4 regions of the Sporosarcina sp. YIM B06819 genome follow, and region 2 is predicted to be linked to each of the others. Evidence: riboswitches for the same ligand, from Rfam matches in the RefSeq annotation. Region 2 holds a riboswitch; each other region holds the start of a gene.
What was found. A riboswitch is a leader RNA that binds a small molecule or an ion and turns the genes downstream of it on or off. The one in region 2 is predicted to bind S-adenosylmethionine.
Positions count from the first base shown of each region.

Region 1 (4,027 bases), on a different contig from region 2:
ATTCATCGGGGCTGGTAGCTTAGTTCCACCAGGCAAGAAAATTCCAGCCAACTCATTAGCGTTCGGTTCCCCTGTTAAAGTTGTGCGTGAGCTGAATGATGAGGATCGCAAGGATATGGAACGCATTGTGCGTGAGTATGCTGAAAAAGGGCAGTATTATAAAGGATTGCAGAAATGACGAAAAAGCCGTCCGTGATTGGATGGCTCTTACTTTTTGATGAATAATAAAATGACTAAAGCGATTAAAACAATAAATACAACAACGCCTAGTAATAAAACCAAGCCGATAAAACTGAGTGACATCATGATTTCTCCTTTTTAGTTGAAGTTTCTTACTCTAGGCTAGCTCATTATTCAAGCTTAGGCTTAGGTTTATGCAGGATTAATAACATCACAACAATGATCCAAATCAATCCACCCAACCTACTTGATACACTTTAAGAAGTGTTCTGGATAATAGATATGACGATTTTACTGTCTGTAGCAGTAATGAACATTGAAGCAAAAACCACGGTTACCAGTAAAGTCTAAACAAGACGTATGATTTTATCCGCCTTCAGCCGCTTCTTTCACACTTTTATTCGTATTTCCTATTAATATATACGAAATATAATCAGAATAGTTTTACCTTACCATATGGGCCAGTTTTATATTAAAAAAAGCACAGCAAGCGGGTTCTACCCACTCACTGTGCTTTTTCCATGTCAATTACTGCGCCGCTTGCTCTTTCAAAGCTGCAGCTCTATCTGTTTGCTCCCATGGCAATTCGATGTCTGTACGACCAAAGTGACCATAAGCAGCTGTTTGTTTATAAATTGGACGACGTAGGTCAAGCATTTTGATGATGCCAGCTGGACGAAGATCGAATAATCCACGTACAAGCTCCACCAATTTACTTTCTGCTACTGTGCCTGTTCCGAATGTATCAATCGAAATCGATACAGGTTGTGCTACGCCGATTGCGTAAGCAAGTTGGACTTCACAACGGTCTGCAAGTCCGGCAGCAACGATATTTTTCGCCACATAACGAGCTGCATATGAAGCGGAACGGTCCACTTTTGTTGCATCTTTCCCAGAGAATGCACCGCCACCGTGACGTGCATAGCCACCGTATGTGTCCACGATAATCTTGCGGCCTGTTAGACCCGCATCACCTTGTGGTCCACCAATCACAAAACGGCCTGTTGGGTTAATAAAGTATTTCGTGTTGTTATCAATCAATTCCGCTGGTACAACCACGTCAATGACAACTTCCTTTATGTCATGTTGAATTTTCTCAAGCGTCACTTCTGGGTGATGTTGCGTTGAAATGACGATTGTATCGATTCGAACTGGATTATTCTGTTCATCATACTCAACTGTTACTTGCGTTTTCCCATCAGGGCGCAAGTAATCTAGCGTTTCCTCTTTACGCACTTGTGCAAGACGACGTGACAATTTATGTGCCAAACTGATTGGTAACGGCATCAATTCTGGTGTTTCATTACAAGCATAACCGAACATCAACCCTTGGTCACCTGCACCAATTGCTTCAAGTTCATCGTCTGTCATAGAACCTTCGCGTGCTTCAAGTGCTTGGTCAACGCCCGCAGCAATGTCAGCTGATTGTTCGTCAATCGCAGTAAGGACTGCTGATGTTTCCCAGTCAAAACCAAATTTTGCACGTGTGTAGCCAATTTCTTTCACCGTTTCACGCACTACTTTTGGAATATCCACATAAGTAGTTGTTGTGATTTCCCCTGCCACTAAGACAAGTCCAGTTGTAATTGTTGTTTCACACGCCACGCGTGCATTTGGATCTTCCATTAAAATTGCATCTAAAATAGCATCCGAAATCTGGTCACACATTTTATCTGGATGTCCCTCAGTTACTGATTCTGATGTAAATAATCGACGATTTGTCATTTTTACTTCCTCCTTATATCCTACGAGATTGATACGGTACTCATATGTCCCATGTAGAGTCCTTAAAAAAATAGACTACAAGCCATTGCGAGCTCTATACACGAGGATAAAGGGCGATATCATATAAAATCAATTACGCCTCGGCGTAATTGCGTCCAAATTTTGAATTGCGCTCACGCAATTAACTCCCTTCAAAATTTGTGACATCCGCCGGAGGCTTTATCTTTGTTCAGCAGGTATTGTATACCTGCTGAACAAAGATAAAAGCCCTTCACTCACGTATAAACTACATGAGTGAAGGGCATGATTTCGAAAGCACCTTTCACTCTTATCATACAAAATATTAATCCGTCTCCAGATAAATACCTTGCTACAGGTTTGGCACCTTCGCGCAGACAAACATGTCTTTGCAGGTTGCCGGGTTTCATAGGGCCTGACCCCTCCACCAGCTCGGGATAAGAGTATCCGTTCAACTATCCATACTACGTAAAATATCGATTTTTGTCAATTAAATTTGATTAGTGGCATATAATTAGTTGCAGTTCGTATTAGTATAGACTATTATTCTTAATGTGTTATACTAATTAAAAATGTGATGTCACCCACTGAATGGGACCACACGAAAAGGATGGTACATGACTATGATATCAGCTAAAATGAACGACAAACTTAAGGATCTCCTTTTAGGTAAAAATGTCAACTTACAGCTTTCTGTTCCACAACTAGTTGAAAAAGCAACAGCGCGCGGAGAAGCACAATTAACTGCAGATGGTGCAGTTACGGCACAAACAGGCAAGTATACAGGTCGCTCTCCGAAGGATAAATACATCGTCGAAGAAGCCTCCTCTAAAGATAAAATCGATTGGGGCAGCGTCAATCGCCCAATCTCATCAGCTATTTTCGATTCATTATATAGCAAAGTCATTAACCATTTGAAAGAACGTGATGAGCTGTTTGTCTTCAAAGGGTTTGCCGGTGCTGATCCCGCTTCACGCCTTGCTATTCAAGTCGTCAATGAATTTGCATGGCATAACCTGTTCGTTCATAACTTATTCATCCGTCCAACTCAAGAAGAATTGCAGACACATGAAGCACAATTCACAATCGTTTCAGCTCCTACCTTCAAAGCAGATCCAGCTATTGACGGCACTAATTCTGAGACATTCATCATTGTGTCAATGGAAAAACGCATTGTTTTAATAGGCGGAACTGAATACGCCGGTGAAATGAAAAAATCAATCTTCTCTATCATGAACTACCTACTTCCTGAAAACGACATTATGCCGATGCATTGCTCCGCAAACGTTGGGGAAGAAGGCGATGTTGCTTTGTTCTTTGGTCTTTCTGGCACAGGGAAAACAACGCTTTCTGCCGATGCAGATCGTAAGCTAATCGGTGACGATGAGCATGGTTGGTCTGATGATGGTGTCTTCAATATTGAAGGCGGTTGCTACGCGAAATGCATTAATTTATCACAAGAAAAAGAACCTGAAATCTTTGGTGCTATTCGTTTCGGTGCGGTTTTGGAAAATGTTGTTGTCGATCCAGATACTCGTATTCCTGATTACAATGATGGTTCATTAACTGAAAATACACGTGCAGCTTACCCAATTCAAGCCATCGATAATATCGTCGATCCTTCTGTTGCGGGTCATCCGAAAACGATTATTTTCTTAACGGCGGACGCATTCGGCGTGTTGCCTCCAATCTCAAAATTAACGAAAGAACAGGCAATGTACCACTTCCTAAGCGGCTTCACATCCAAGCTTGCAGGAACTGAGCGTGGTATTACGTCACCAGAAGCAACGTTCTCAACATGCTTCGGTTCACCGTTCCTACCATTGCATGCGACAGTCTACGCTGAAATGCTTGGCAAGAAAATCGACGAGCATGGCGCACAAGTATTCCTAGTCAACACAGGCTGGACTGGCGGCGGCTATGGTATTGGAAAACGGATGGATCTGAAACACACACGCGCAATGGTACGTGCAGCACTCGCAGGACAATTAAATGATGTTGAAACAACAACAAACGATGTATTTGGTCTAGAAATGCCTACTGCCATCGAAGGCGTTCCATCAGAAGTATTAAACCCACGCAATGCATGGGCTGACGGCACTGC
Region 1 is NZ_JAWLIQ010000026.1:36,637-40,663, forward strand. Features, by position in the region: gene R2B72_RS15665 (gamma carbonic anhydrase family protein) at 1-178, shown strand, start outside; gene metK (methionine adenosyltransferase) at 709-1,905, opposite strand; SAM riboswitch class I at 2,231-2,367, opposite strand; gene pckA (phosphoenolpyruvate carboxykinase (ATP)) at 2,547-4,027, shown strand, end outside.
Region 1: it holds a riboswitch for S-adenosylmethionine, as region 2 does, so the genes downstream of both, metK (methionine adenosyltransferase) here and R2B72_RS03255 (O-acetylhomoserine aminocarboxypropyltransferase/cysteine synthase family protein) in region 2, are expected to answer to the same signal.

Region 2 (4,027 bases):
CAACCCCTTTCTTTTGTTACTTTCGGGAAATGGGAAAGAAAATCCTTCTTAGATTATAGATAACTCAGTTTACTCCCAAAGAAAAAACTGCCTGTTACCAGGAAAGTTCTCTGGTAACAGGCAGTCGATAAAAAATCGTCAGACGACTGAATAATTCTTATGTGCAACAACTGTAAGATTGGACGCAGCACCAATACGTTCGGCGTCTATTGATGAAATCTCAACAATCACAGAGTTCTCGAGAATTTTGAAAATAGTACCATTGACTTCATGGTCATTGCGGACAAACGAAATCTCTTCATCGATTTTGCGCGCTGCGACAAAATCCGATACATCTTTTTCCTTGCGTGGAAAAGCCATTCGAATTCCCCCTAGTGTTTATTTTCATCTTTGCCTTCTAAAAGTAAAAAAATGCTTAGGTCAAATCCTAAGCGAGGCGTAAAAGATGAAACACAACTCAAAAAAAATGATAGATCACAAGTTGTCTACTAACTAGTATACCATATTTTTACGGAATTTGCAGGAATACCGATTCTGACGGGATTTCTTACAGTGAAAGCAGAGGTCTTGACAGTATACCTGGCAGGGTATAACATCGGTGTGTGAAGCAAAAAAGAAAGGAGCGAACCATTATGGAATACGATGATAAAGTAAAGAATAGATTGAAACGCATTGAAGGGCAGATTAAAGGCATATTGAAAATGATGGATGACAAAAAAGATTGTAAAGATGTCATTACCCAACTATCTGCTTCAAGATCGGCAATTGACAGAACAATTGGCGTCATCGTTAGCTCTAATCTAATCGAGTGCATTCAGCAGCTTGACGAAAATGATGCAAGAACGCAAGAGGATATCGTCAAAGAAGCAGTAGATTTACTTGTAAAGAGTCGCTGAAACAGCGTACTCTTTTATTTTTTCTTTTTAAGCACTGTCAAAACTCGCTTCTCACTACCTTTTTTTATCCGCTGGAAGTTCTCAATATGCTTCCACACAGCTAGCATGAATAATATAGTTGCAATTACAGCAGGCCAGTAGCCCTCGGACCAAAATGCCAAGGTGAAGAATGTAACGTACAGCATCAAAACGCCAAATACTAAAAAATTAGTCGCAAGTGCAACGATAACCAACAAGGCAAATCCAACGAGCCCGAAGCGCCAATCGAGAGCGAGTAGCACGCCGATAACCGTCGCAGTTCCTTTGCCACCGTTGAACTGCATGTAAAACGGGAAGTTATGACCAATGACTGTTGCAGCACCTGCCAAGAATAGTAGCAATGAGACATGTTCTGCCGGTAATTCCGCGTTTGCTACAAAAAAGTGTACGAGTAGTACAGTCAATACACCTTTTCCAATATCAATTGCGGCAACAAGCGCACCGAACTTTTTCCCCAACACAATCGCAGCATTCGAAGCACCCGCATTCTTGACCCCAGTTTCTTTTAAATTAACCCCAGAAATCTTCTGGGCAACAACCGAGCCGTGCAAACATCCAATTGCATATCCGCAAAGAAGCACACCTATAACCCACAACCACATACCAATTCCCCCAAATTAGTGATTCATCCATTATAACATGATAGAGTAAACCTAAGTTTCAGAAAATAAATTCAATAAACACTTGACATTGTATTAAGAATTCACCTATACTACTTCACAAGATAGAAAACTAAATCAATCAAACTCTTATCAAGAGCGGCGGAGGGACTAGGCCCTGCGATGCCCGGCAACCGGCAAGTGACTAACTTGCACAGGTGCTACTTCCTACAGATTCGTGCAAACGGTCTGAAAGATAAGAGGAGGAATAAGCGAAAGCGTAACCCTCTTCTTAGCGTTAAGCGAAGGGGGTTATTTTTTAATTTCTAAAACATCCCCAACGCCTCTGTACACAATAGCCATCTAAAAAATATTGGAGGTAATGACAATGACAAAACTTCAACCCGAAACACTTCTTCTACACGGTGGCCAAGAGCCGGATCCAGTAACAGGTTCACGTGCAGTGCCAATTCACAGAACAACTTCTTTCGTATTTCGTGACACGGAACATGCACAAAATTTGTTTGCTTTGAAGGAAGCGGGCAATATCTATTCTCGTATTATGAATCCAACTGTCGATGTTTTTGAAAAGCGTGTTGCTTTATTGGAAGGTGGAACGGCAGCAGTTGCATTATCTTCAGGAATGGCGGCTATTGCGTTTTCGATTTTAAATATCGCAGGTGCTGGGGATGAAATCGTAGCTGCAAGTAATTTGTACGGTGGTACTTATAATTTATTCGCGGTATCATTGCTACGCTATGGTATCCATGTGAAGTTTGTGGATGCGACGGACCCTGAAAACTTCCGCGCAGCCATTACAGATAAAACAAAGGCGATTTTTGCTGAGACAATTGGTAACCCAAGTCTTCATGTGCTTGATATTGAAGCAGTCGCGAACATCGCGCATGACAATGGGCTTCCATTACTTATTGACAATACATTCCCATCACCGTATGGTTCGAACCCTATTGAATTTGGGGCAGACGTTGTTATTCATTCCGCAACAAAATGGATTGGTGGACACGGGACATCCATCGGCGGTGTCGTGATTGATGCTGGGAAATTTGATTGGACACAAGGAAGGTTCCCTGATTTCACCGAGCCAGATGAAACGTATCATGGTATTCGTTATGGTATCGATGCGGCGGGTGCAGCATTTGCAACAAAGTTACGCGTTCAAGCGCTACGTGATTTTGGACCATGCTTAAGCCCAGACAATGCATTTGCTTTCTTACAAGGACTTGAAACATTACATTTACGTGTAGAAAAGCATAATGCCAACGCACTTAAAGTAGCTGATTATTTAGAGCAGCATCCGTCAGTAGAGTGGGTGACGTATACAGGTCTTGAAAATCATCCTTCAGCTGACAATGCGAAAAAGTATTTGAAAAACGGCTTTGGATCGATTATCGTATTTGGTATTAAAGGTGGACGTGAAGCGGGACGTAATTTGATTGATAATGTTAACATTTGGTCGCATGTTGCGAACGTTGGGGACGCGAAATCACTCATTATTCACCCAGCTTCAACGACACATCAGCAACTTTCGGCTGAAGATCTTGAAAATGCAGGCGTAAAAGAAGAATTGATTCGTCTATCTGTTGGTTTGGAAGCGATAGAAGATATTATTGCGGACCTTGCACAGGCCATTGATAAGGCGGTTCCAGTTAAAGTATAAAAATATCCGTTAAAAAAAGTAGGAGCGTGATGAGCATGGGGACAGGAATTGTGAACATTGGCAGCTTACGATTGGAGTCGGGCATTCTGTTAGAGAATGTCCAGCTAGCCTATGAAAGAATAGGTAGACCAGAGGCACAAACTGTCCTTGTTTGTCACGCGCTGACGGGAAATCAAGAAACCGTAGGGACAGATAAAAATCCAGGTTGGTGGAGTGGTCTTGTAGGTCGAGGGAAAAGTGTCGATATCAATCAATTCTCCGTCATCTCTTTTAACGTTCTTGGAGGATGTGATGGATCAACGGGTCCGTTATCTATTAATCCATCCACTGGCGAATCATATGGCAGTTTGTTTCCAGAAGTGACGATTCGTGATATGGTACATGCGGAGCGTAAGGCGCTAACGGTATTAGGCATTGATCGACTGCGTGCAGTTATCGGTGCATCTCTTGGAGGCATGCGGGTACTGGAATGGGGTATCTTGTATGCAGATGATATGGATGTACTCGTACCGATTGCCGTTACACCGACACTAAGTGCGTATGGGGTTGGTTTGCATGCAATCGGCAGTGATACTGGCTTCAGCAACGACGATTATACAGGGGGACCCCCCACTTTAGTAAAACATTTTGATCCGATTAGTTATTACGCATTGCTCTGTGCTATGAATACCCATGATATCGGTCGTGGACGGGGAGGCATTGAGAAAGCAGCGCGCCAAATAACAGCAAAGGTCCTTGCATTCGCATTCACCGATGATTTCATTTATCCAATAGAAGAGATTCGGGCATTTGCACATCTTGTTGACAACTCCAAT
Region 2 is NZ_JAWLIQ010000005.1:94,463-98,489, forward strand. Features, by position in the region: gene R2B72_RS03240 (DUF2187 family protein) at 139-360, opposite strand; gene R2B72_RS03245 (metal-sensitive transcriptional regulator) at 633-896, shown strand; gene R2B72_RS03250 (glycerol-3-phosphate acyltransferase) at 911-1,537, opposite strand; SAM riboswitch class I at 1,682-1,797, shown strand; gene R2B72_RS03255 (O-acetylhomoserine aminocarboxypropyltransferase/cysteine synthase family protein) at 1,923-3,212, shown strand; gene R2B72_RS03260 (alpha/beta fold hydrolase) at 3,248-4,027, shown strand, end outside.

Region 3 (4,027 bases), on a different contig from region 2:
ATACTATAATTAGGCATATTACGACATAATTTTCGAACAAAATAATTTACGAGGGGTAATATCTAAATATGGAAGTGATTACTGATTTCTTTAGAAATAAAGGAGTAAAGCGCGTTATTATTTTCGGTTTGATGATCTTCATTCTATACAGCGTAAGAAGCATGATGAATTTAATTTTGCTAACATTTATTTTTGCATTTTTAATGAATCGACTTATGGAGTTTACAGCTAAACGCGTCCAAATAAATCGAAAAATACTTGTTATCCTACTCTATACCACGATTGTTGGTCTACTAACCGCAGGGCTTGTTAAATATTTACCAATTATCTCACTCGAAATCAGCCAGTTAATCAAACAAATTACGAACTTTTCTACACAATCACACGACAATCCCTTAATTCACTTTATTGAATCCTTTATTTCTAGCGAGAAAATTACCGCTTATATAGAAAACGGATTTACATTCCTATTAGTATCTTTCACAGATATTAGTAAAACAAGTGTTCAAGTATTGATTGCCTTACTATTAAGCTTATTTTTCCTATTGGAAAAACCACGTTTAATTGAATTCACTGATAAGTTCAAACAAAGTAAAGTAGCTCCATTTTATTATGAAATTGAGTTCTTCGGCAAAAAGTTTTCACGTACATTTGGCAAAGTGATTGAAGCACAGTTCATCATTGCAATTGTGAATACATTTTTGTCAGTGATTGTCTTGATGGTACTCGGGTTCCCGCAAATCATCGGATTAGCCATCATGGTATTCTTCTTAGGGCTCATCCCAGTTGCCGGCGTCATTATTTCAATGGTGCCACTCACACTTATTGCTTTTACCATTGGTGGTGTACTCAAAGTCGTCTACTTAATTGTAGCGGTCATGATTATTCATGCTATTGAAGCTTATATTTTAAATCCGAAACTCATGTCCTCCAAAACGGATTTGCCTGTTTTTTACACGTTCATCGTGCTTATTTTTTCACAACAATTCTTCGGCGTCTGGGGATTGATCATCGGGATTCCTGTGTTTGTTTTCCTGTTGGACGTTCTAGATGTCACGAATAAAGACCCCATCATCAAAAAAGACAAGGCGGATTGATAATCCCTTGTCTTTTTTTTCATAACATGATAGAGTTGGATAAATTAATGTTTTCTAACAATTTAATAATTGTATTCTTATCAAGAGAGACGGAGGGAGTGGCCCGACGATGTCTCAGCAACCAGCCTATTTCAGGATATGGTGCTAATTCCTACTAGACGGTAAACGTCTTGCAGATGAGAAGATTGACTTCATATTTTTGAGGGCCCTCTTCTACTAGAGGGTCCTTTTTTTAATTTGAATCGGCAAAAGCCCACTGCCGATTCAAATTAAGCCTCCGGCGGATGTAACAAATTTTGAAGGGAGTTACGAAGGCAGTCTAAGTTCGCGACGACTGCATGACCTACAAGGAAGGATGCAGTTCAATCCTTCCACCCGAGGAGGAATGAACTGCAATTCCTCCCTGTATGCCTCAAGCACAATTCAAAATTCGGACGAAATTACGCCAAGACGTAATTGATTAAATTAAAAAGGATGATAAAAAATGACAAATAAAAGTTTTGATACACGACTTGTACAACTAGGAAATAATAGTGATCTAAAAACGGGTGCTGTGAACCCGCCTATTTATTTATCGACAGCTTACAAGCATGATGGTCTTGGTCAATCGACTGGCTATGATTACTCTCGGACGAAAAATCCAACGCGTTCCATTTTAGAAGAAGGCATTGCTAATTTAGAAGGCGGAGATCAGGGCTATGCTTGTAGTTCAGGCATGGCTGCGATTCAATTAGTACTCTCTCTATTCCGTTCAGGCGATGCATTGATTGGGCCGGAAGATATTTATGGTGGAACGTACCGCCTACTCGACTATTATGCAGATGTCTATGGTATTACGACGTCGTACTCCGATTTTACGGATGTTCACGAAACGGAGAAATTGATTACAGCTAAGACAAAAGCTCTCTTCATTGAAACACCTACGAATCCTTTAATGCAGGAAACGGATATCGCTCAGTATGCAGAACTTGCTAAAAAATATGACTTACTACTGATTGTTGACAATACATTTTACACACCGTATTTCCAAAGACCAATTGAACTTGGTGCTGATATCGTCCTACATAGCGCAACGAAATATATTGGGGGACATAATGATGTGCTTGCAGGGTTGGTCGTGGCACAAGGTGAGGAGCTTTGTGCAAAACTTGGTTCGAACCATAACGCAATCGGTGCTGTGCTATCGCCTTTCGATTCATGGTTAATCGTCCGTGGATTAAAAACACTTCACTTGCGCATGAAGCAGCATGATGCGAATGCGAAAATCATTGTGGATTTCTTGGAAAATGAACCACTTGTCAAAGACGTGCTGTATCCAGGAAAAGGTGGCATGCTATCATTCCGTCTGCAAGAAAGCGAGTGGGTTGGACAATTTCTTGAAAACCTGCAACTCATTACATTCGCTGAAAGTCTTGGCGGCGTGGAAAGCTTTATTACTTATCCAGCAACACAAACACATGCCGACATTCCATTGGAAGAACGCCTACGTCGCGGTGTTTGTAACAGCCTGTTACGCTTTTCAGTTGGGGTAGAGGATACGGATGATTTGATTGCCGATTTGAAACAAGTATTTGCTTCATTAAAAAGTGAGGTGCCACAGCTATGAGTTCACGTGAAGAACGCTTAGAAACAACGATTATCCACGCATCGACACGTGGAGATTTCGAGCAAAAAACAGGTGCTGTAAATGTTCCGATTTACTTGTCTTCTACATTCCATCAAAGTAGCTTTGATACATTTGGTCCTTATGATTATAGCCGTTCAGGCAATCCAACAAGAGAAGCTTTGGAAAAAACGATTGCAGCTTTAGAAGGTGGCGCAAGAGGGCTAGCATTTGCTTCTGGCATTGCCGCAATTTCTTCCGCATTCATGCTATTGTCTGCCGACGATCATATTGTCATAACAGAAGATGTCTACGGCGGAACATTTCGCTTTGTTACCGAGGTATTAACAAAGTTTCGTATCGACCATACTTTTGTTGACTTAGGTGATTTGGAAGCTGTCAAACAAGCTATCCAACCGAATACGAAATTGATTTATATCGAAACACCGTCCAATCCACGTCTTGGCATTACGGATATTGAAGCTGTGGTCAACATAGCCAAAGCGCATAATTGCTTAACATTCCTTGATAATACATTCATGTCACCTCTTTATCAGCGTCCACTCGATCTTGGTGTCGATATCGTTCTGCATAGTGCAACGAAGTTTTTGTCGGGGCATAGTGATATTATTGCAGGTCTAGCTGTCACAAAGGATGAGGCGCTTGGCAATCGTTTGGCTTTCATTCAAAATTCTTTCGGTGCTATTTTAGGTGCGCAAGATTCCTATGCACTCATTCAAGGCATCAAAACATTGGGTGCTCGCTTCACGCAGTCAACTGCCTCTGCTGCTAAAATCGCAACCTATTTGGATAAACATGCATTAGTAGAGGAAGTGTTTTACCCTGGTTTAGCCAGTCATCCAGGTCACGCGATCCACGCCAAACAATCAACAAGTGCAGGTGCTGTATTGTCATTCCGTTTGCCGAGCAGAGAGACAGCAAAAGCGTTTGTTGAAAACGTCAAAATCCCTGTTTTCGCGGTTAGTCTAGGTGGAGTTGAATCGATTCTATCCTATCCAGCACAAATGTCTCACGCTGCTATGCCAAAAGCTGAACGGGAAAAACGTGGTATTACAGATGGTCTACTACGCTTTTCAGTTGGCCTTGAGCATGTCGATGATTTGATAGCTGATTTTGATCAAGCCTTACAAGTTGCGGAGAAATTAGCAACGGCTAAGAGTCCATTGTAAACACATAAACCCCCTTGTAAATGGACCATCCATTTACAAGGGGGTTTGTAATTGGCACAGCTACATTTATGACCGCCATAGCCGATTTACCTGATTATGCGTGAACACCAGCGCTCACTTTTTCATTGATATATTCT
Region 3 is NZ_JAWLIQ010000036.1:7,063-11,089, reverse strand. Features, by position in the region: gene R2B72_RS17500 (AI-2E family transporter) at 69-1,097, shown strand; SAM riboswitch class I at 1,172-1,280, shown strand; gene R2B72_RS17495 (methionine biosynthesis PLP-dependent protein) at 1,582-2,703, shown strand; gene metC (cystathionine beta-lyase) at 2,700-3,890, shown strand; gene R2B72_RS17485 (bifunctional homocysteine S-methyltransferase/methylenetetrahydrofolate reductase) at 3,985-4,027, opposite strand, start outside.
Region 3: it holds a riboswitch for S-adenosylmethionine, as region 2 does, so the genes downstream of both, R2B72_RS17495 (methionine biosynthesis PLP-dependent protein) here and R2B72_RS03255 (O-acetylhomoserine aminocarboxypropyltransferase/cysteine synthase family protein) in region 2, are expected to answer to the same signal.

Region 4 (4,027 bases), on a different contig from region 2:
ATGTCATCACTACTTTTATCTGTACGGAGTATGAAGGTGTCATGAAGAAAGATGAAAATGAAGTGTTGGATTTACAGTTTTTTCATTTTGATGAGCTACCATCTGAACTAAGTCCACCTGAAATGCCTATTTTGAATGAATTTATCAATACATATTTAGGAATGCATAATTATGAATAACTTCTCTTGGGTTGGAAGTGAAAAAGCATTTGTTGATGAACGTGATGTTCGGTGGATAAATCGTATAGCAGTGGGGCGTTTTGGTGGTAATTCATCAGTGGGGCAAACAAAGAATGAGGACGGTTGCATCGTCTGGCAGACTGATGACTGGGAATTCGCAGCTATTCTCGATGCACATAAAAGTGCCGAAAGCGCGGAACTTGTTATTCGTACATTCCAAGAACATAAGGAAGGCTTGTCAGCTATCTTATCAATGGGAGGCCCTCCAAAGTTTAAACAACTGGAAGACAAGCTACTTAAAATCTTTCAATCCGATAAACTTTTGGCAGCATGTAGAAATGTCACGGGAGAAACGGCTTGCCTTGTCGTCGTAAGGAAAGATAACTACTTATGGTGGTTTTCCGTCGGAGACTGCTTGGTCTATTTATTGCATCGAGAATTAATTGCCCTCAACCAATTTCAACTGAATCAACGGCAGTTTTTCGAGTGGATCGGACAAGTGAATACATTTGAAAAACTTGTTCCATGCTATACATCTGGGACAAGGGAATTAAGAAAAGGGACAAACCACATTTTCATGACAACAGATGGCTTGGTAGAATGTCCAGGCGAACCTTATGCAAATCCGAAAAATTTGGTCGAAGCGTTGAATGAAGAAGCGATTGATGAAAGTATTTCACAAATGTTGATGGAGATTGAAAGACAAAATGTGCGGGACAGCACGACAATAATTTCTTGGGCTGTGGAAGTGGAGAAGGAAGGAAGCATCCCGAGTGATTACAAGGGATGAAGGAACAAAATAATGGGCATGAATTACATGGAAACTATGGAAATAAATTAAAATTATATAGGTTGGAGAGAAAGAATACCCCACGTCAGCTAATCTCGCTGCGCGGGGTATCGTCTTTTTCATGGTAAGTTAGGTGCTATCTTCGCTAAAAAATGTGTCACTTTCTTTTCCGTTCGTTTGGAATCATGCGCTCCCGCTTGGGCTTAAAATTGCTCAATTCTTCAAACTCACGTGCCATTTCTTCTTTCATGTCTCCCGGTTGAATCTTTTGCCTTTTCGGCGTTTGGGGTAATGAACGCGAATTGTTGGTGCTACCTTGTTTGTTGTCTCTTCCCATGAAAAAAAACTCCTTTCAAACATGTAGTACGATGTTAATATGGCTCCAAAAGGGTGATTTTATTCGGCGAAAGATGTATGAATAAACATGAAAAACATGATAGTTTCCGTGACTTTCACCGCGAAAATAAAAAGACTGTTTACAATATATTGTTTAAGCGTATAATAGAAACAAACTGAATACTCTTATCAAGAGAAGCTGAGGGATATGGCCCGATGAAGCTTCAGCAACCTCTGACGTTATCAGAAAGGTGCTACCTCCAACAGGACTTTTTGTCTTGAGAGATAAGAACTGAGAGCCTAAAGCCAATCCTCTTTTCTTATCCTATAGAAAAGAGGATTTTTCTTTGTGCTCAACATACATAATTAGAATGAAAAAAGGAGAGAGTAACGATGCCAATCAACATACCTAAACAATTGCCCGCCGGAGAATTATTGAAAAAGGAAAAAATATTTGTCATGGATGAGGAACGTGCAACGTCCCAAGACATTCGGCCAATGAATATTATTATTTTGAATTTAATGCCGGAAAAAGAACGAACAGAGCTGCAACTTTTGCGCTTATTAGGTAATACACCATTGCAAGTGGATGTGACGTTTATGAATATGGCGACCCATGAATCGAAAAACATTAGCAAATCTCACTTGGACAAATTTTATACAACATTTGAGCATGTCAAACATCGTCGTTTCGATGGCATGATTATTACAGGGGCACCAATTGAGCATTTGAAATTTGAAGATGTGAATTATTGGGATGAAATGAAGGAGATTATGGACTGGTCAAAAGACAATGTGACGTCCGTGTTGCATATTTGTTGGGGTGCACAAGCAGCGCTATATCATCATTATGGAATTGATAAATTTGATTTGTCGAAGAAATGCTCGGGTGTATATACTCATCGCCTATCTGACCCAACCATCAATTTGGCCCGCGGTTTTAATGACGAATTTAGAGCGCCACATTCACGTTATACAGCAGTTTCTGTGGAGGAAATCGAAAATGACCCTCGCTTGCATCTACTTGCGAAGTCTGAGGATGCGGGTGCGTTTATTATCATTTCCAATGATAATAAACATATTATGATTACCGGTCATTTTGAGTACGATGCAACGACGCTTGCAGAAGAATATGCACGGGATCTTCAAAAAGGTATCGAAATTGATCCACCAGCGAATTATTTCCCGAATAATGATCCAAACGAAGAGCCATTAAATACATGGCGTTCGCATACCCACTTGCTCTTCTCCAATTGGTTGAATTATTATGTCTATCAAGAAACACCGTATGTCTGGGAGTAAACTCTTGCTAACCGCCTTGTCGTCATTTGCATAAGATAGTACGACAAGGGGGCCTAGGCAATGGGTTTATTTATTAACAGTCAGAGTCATTCGGATGTTTTCAATAATGACAAAAATCTTGTAGAGCATAATCAAGGCCATTCGAGAATAGATTCGTTAACGCAGTGGATGCAGGAGCGGCATGAAGAAAATGCTATGCTTAATCGTCATATTCGTGATTTGGAGCTACTTCTACAACAACAAAAAAAGTCACAGGAAAATCAAATTACAACAATCCATACCCGTTTGAATGAACTGCATAATAATAATTTTCAGTATGAGAAATTTGAAAGGAATATCACGAAATCGTTGGCGGGACTCGATGATAAACAGCAAAAATTCCATCTGATGTTGGCGCGTGAACAAGCAGTGGATCGGGAGTTCAGGATGCAAGTTAGTGAATCAACGAAAGAAATGGCTATTAAAATGAATGAGCAATTGAACCAGCAACAGCAATTAGCTGATCGTATTTTACAACAAGAGGATGCTCAAAAAGTTGTTAGTAGTAGGCTAGACAACCAAGAAAGTATGATAGAGAAAATGGTTAGGCAGTTGGATTATCTCAGAGGCATTCTTTACGAGCGTACCAATTACTTGACGGAAAAAATAGAAAATAGCTATACGTTGACAACTTCCTATCTTACAAAAAATTTGACGAACCCTGAACAACAAATGTCACGATTCTGGATGAATCCGAAGCCTGAAGAGAAACAGAAAAGTTCTGAGTGAAGAGTATACAACCCAATGAGGCACACTTTTAACATAGTATCCTAAACTAGAGTAATCTAAGTACTCTTAGTTTAGAATTTTTTAATTTTAGTGTTTTAACTATATACAATAGAAAAAGACCCTACAGGAATTCACCTCCATAGGATCATATATCTACCAGATACTAAACTTCTGTATTGTTAGAGTAGTGCTTGAATAATGATATTAACAAGAATCAATCACTAATTCGTTCAATTTACTTAATCAAAAGCTTGGAAAGTGCCTATTAGCTTCACTTTGATCTTGTGAGAGTTCTATATTCAGTAAGGGCTAACTTAATAATTTAATAACAATAGAAGCGTTTACGTTTTCTTGTGTGCCTCCAATGGTAGAAGCAAGGGTAACGGCTGCTGAAGACGAATGATTTCGAAGAGTTAGTACGTCTCCAGCTGACATGGTGATTATAACCTGACCGTTGTTTTGCTGCGTGCCTGCACCTGAACCATAAACTGTTCCTGCAATTATTGCGCCATTTAAGAATAATGCGAATTGGTTGGGTTCTGTACCCGACACGGAGAAAGTAACTTCGTAGTTTCCCGAAGTAGTAACTACTATTTCAGTAGATCCTAGAGAATGTGTAATCCCAGGTGTTATTATTCCGTTTGAGTCAAAA
Region 4 is NZ_JAWLIQ010000046.1:7,496-11,522, forward strand. Features, by position in the region: gene R2B72_RS18165 (NUDIX hydrolase) at 1-179, shown strand, start outside; gene R2B72_RS18170 (protein phosphatase 2C domain-containing protein) at 172-969, shown strand; gene R2B72_RS18175 (hypothetical protein) at 1,127-1,306, opposite strand; SAM riboswitch class I at 1,489-1,597, shown strand; gene metA (homoserine O-acetyltransferase MetA) at 1,699-2,607, shown strand; gene R2B72_RS18185 (hypothetical protein) at 2,668-3,375, shown strand; partial or broken gene R2B72_RS18190 (BclA C-terminal domain-containing protein) at 3,685-4,027, opposite strand, start outside.
Region 4: it holds a riboswitch for S-adenosylmethionine, as region 2 does, so the genes downstream of both, metA (homoserine O-acetyltransferase MetA) here and R2B72_RS03255 (O-acetylhomoserine aminocarboxypropyltransferase/cysteine synthase family protein) in region 2, are expected to answer to the same signal.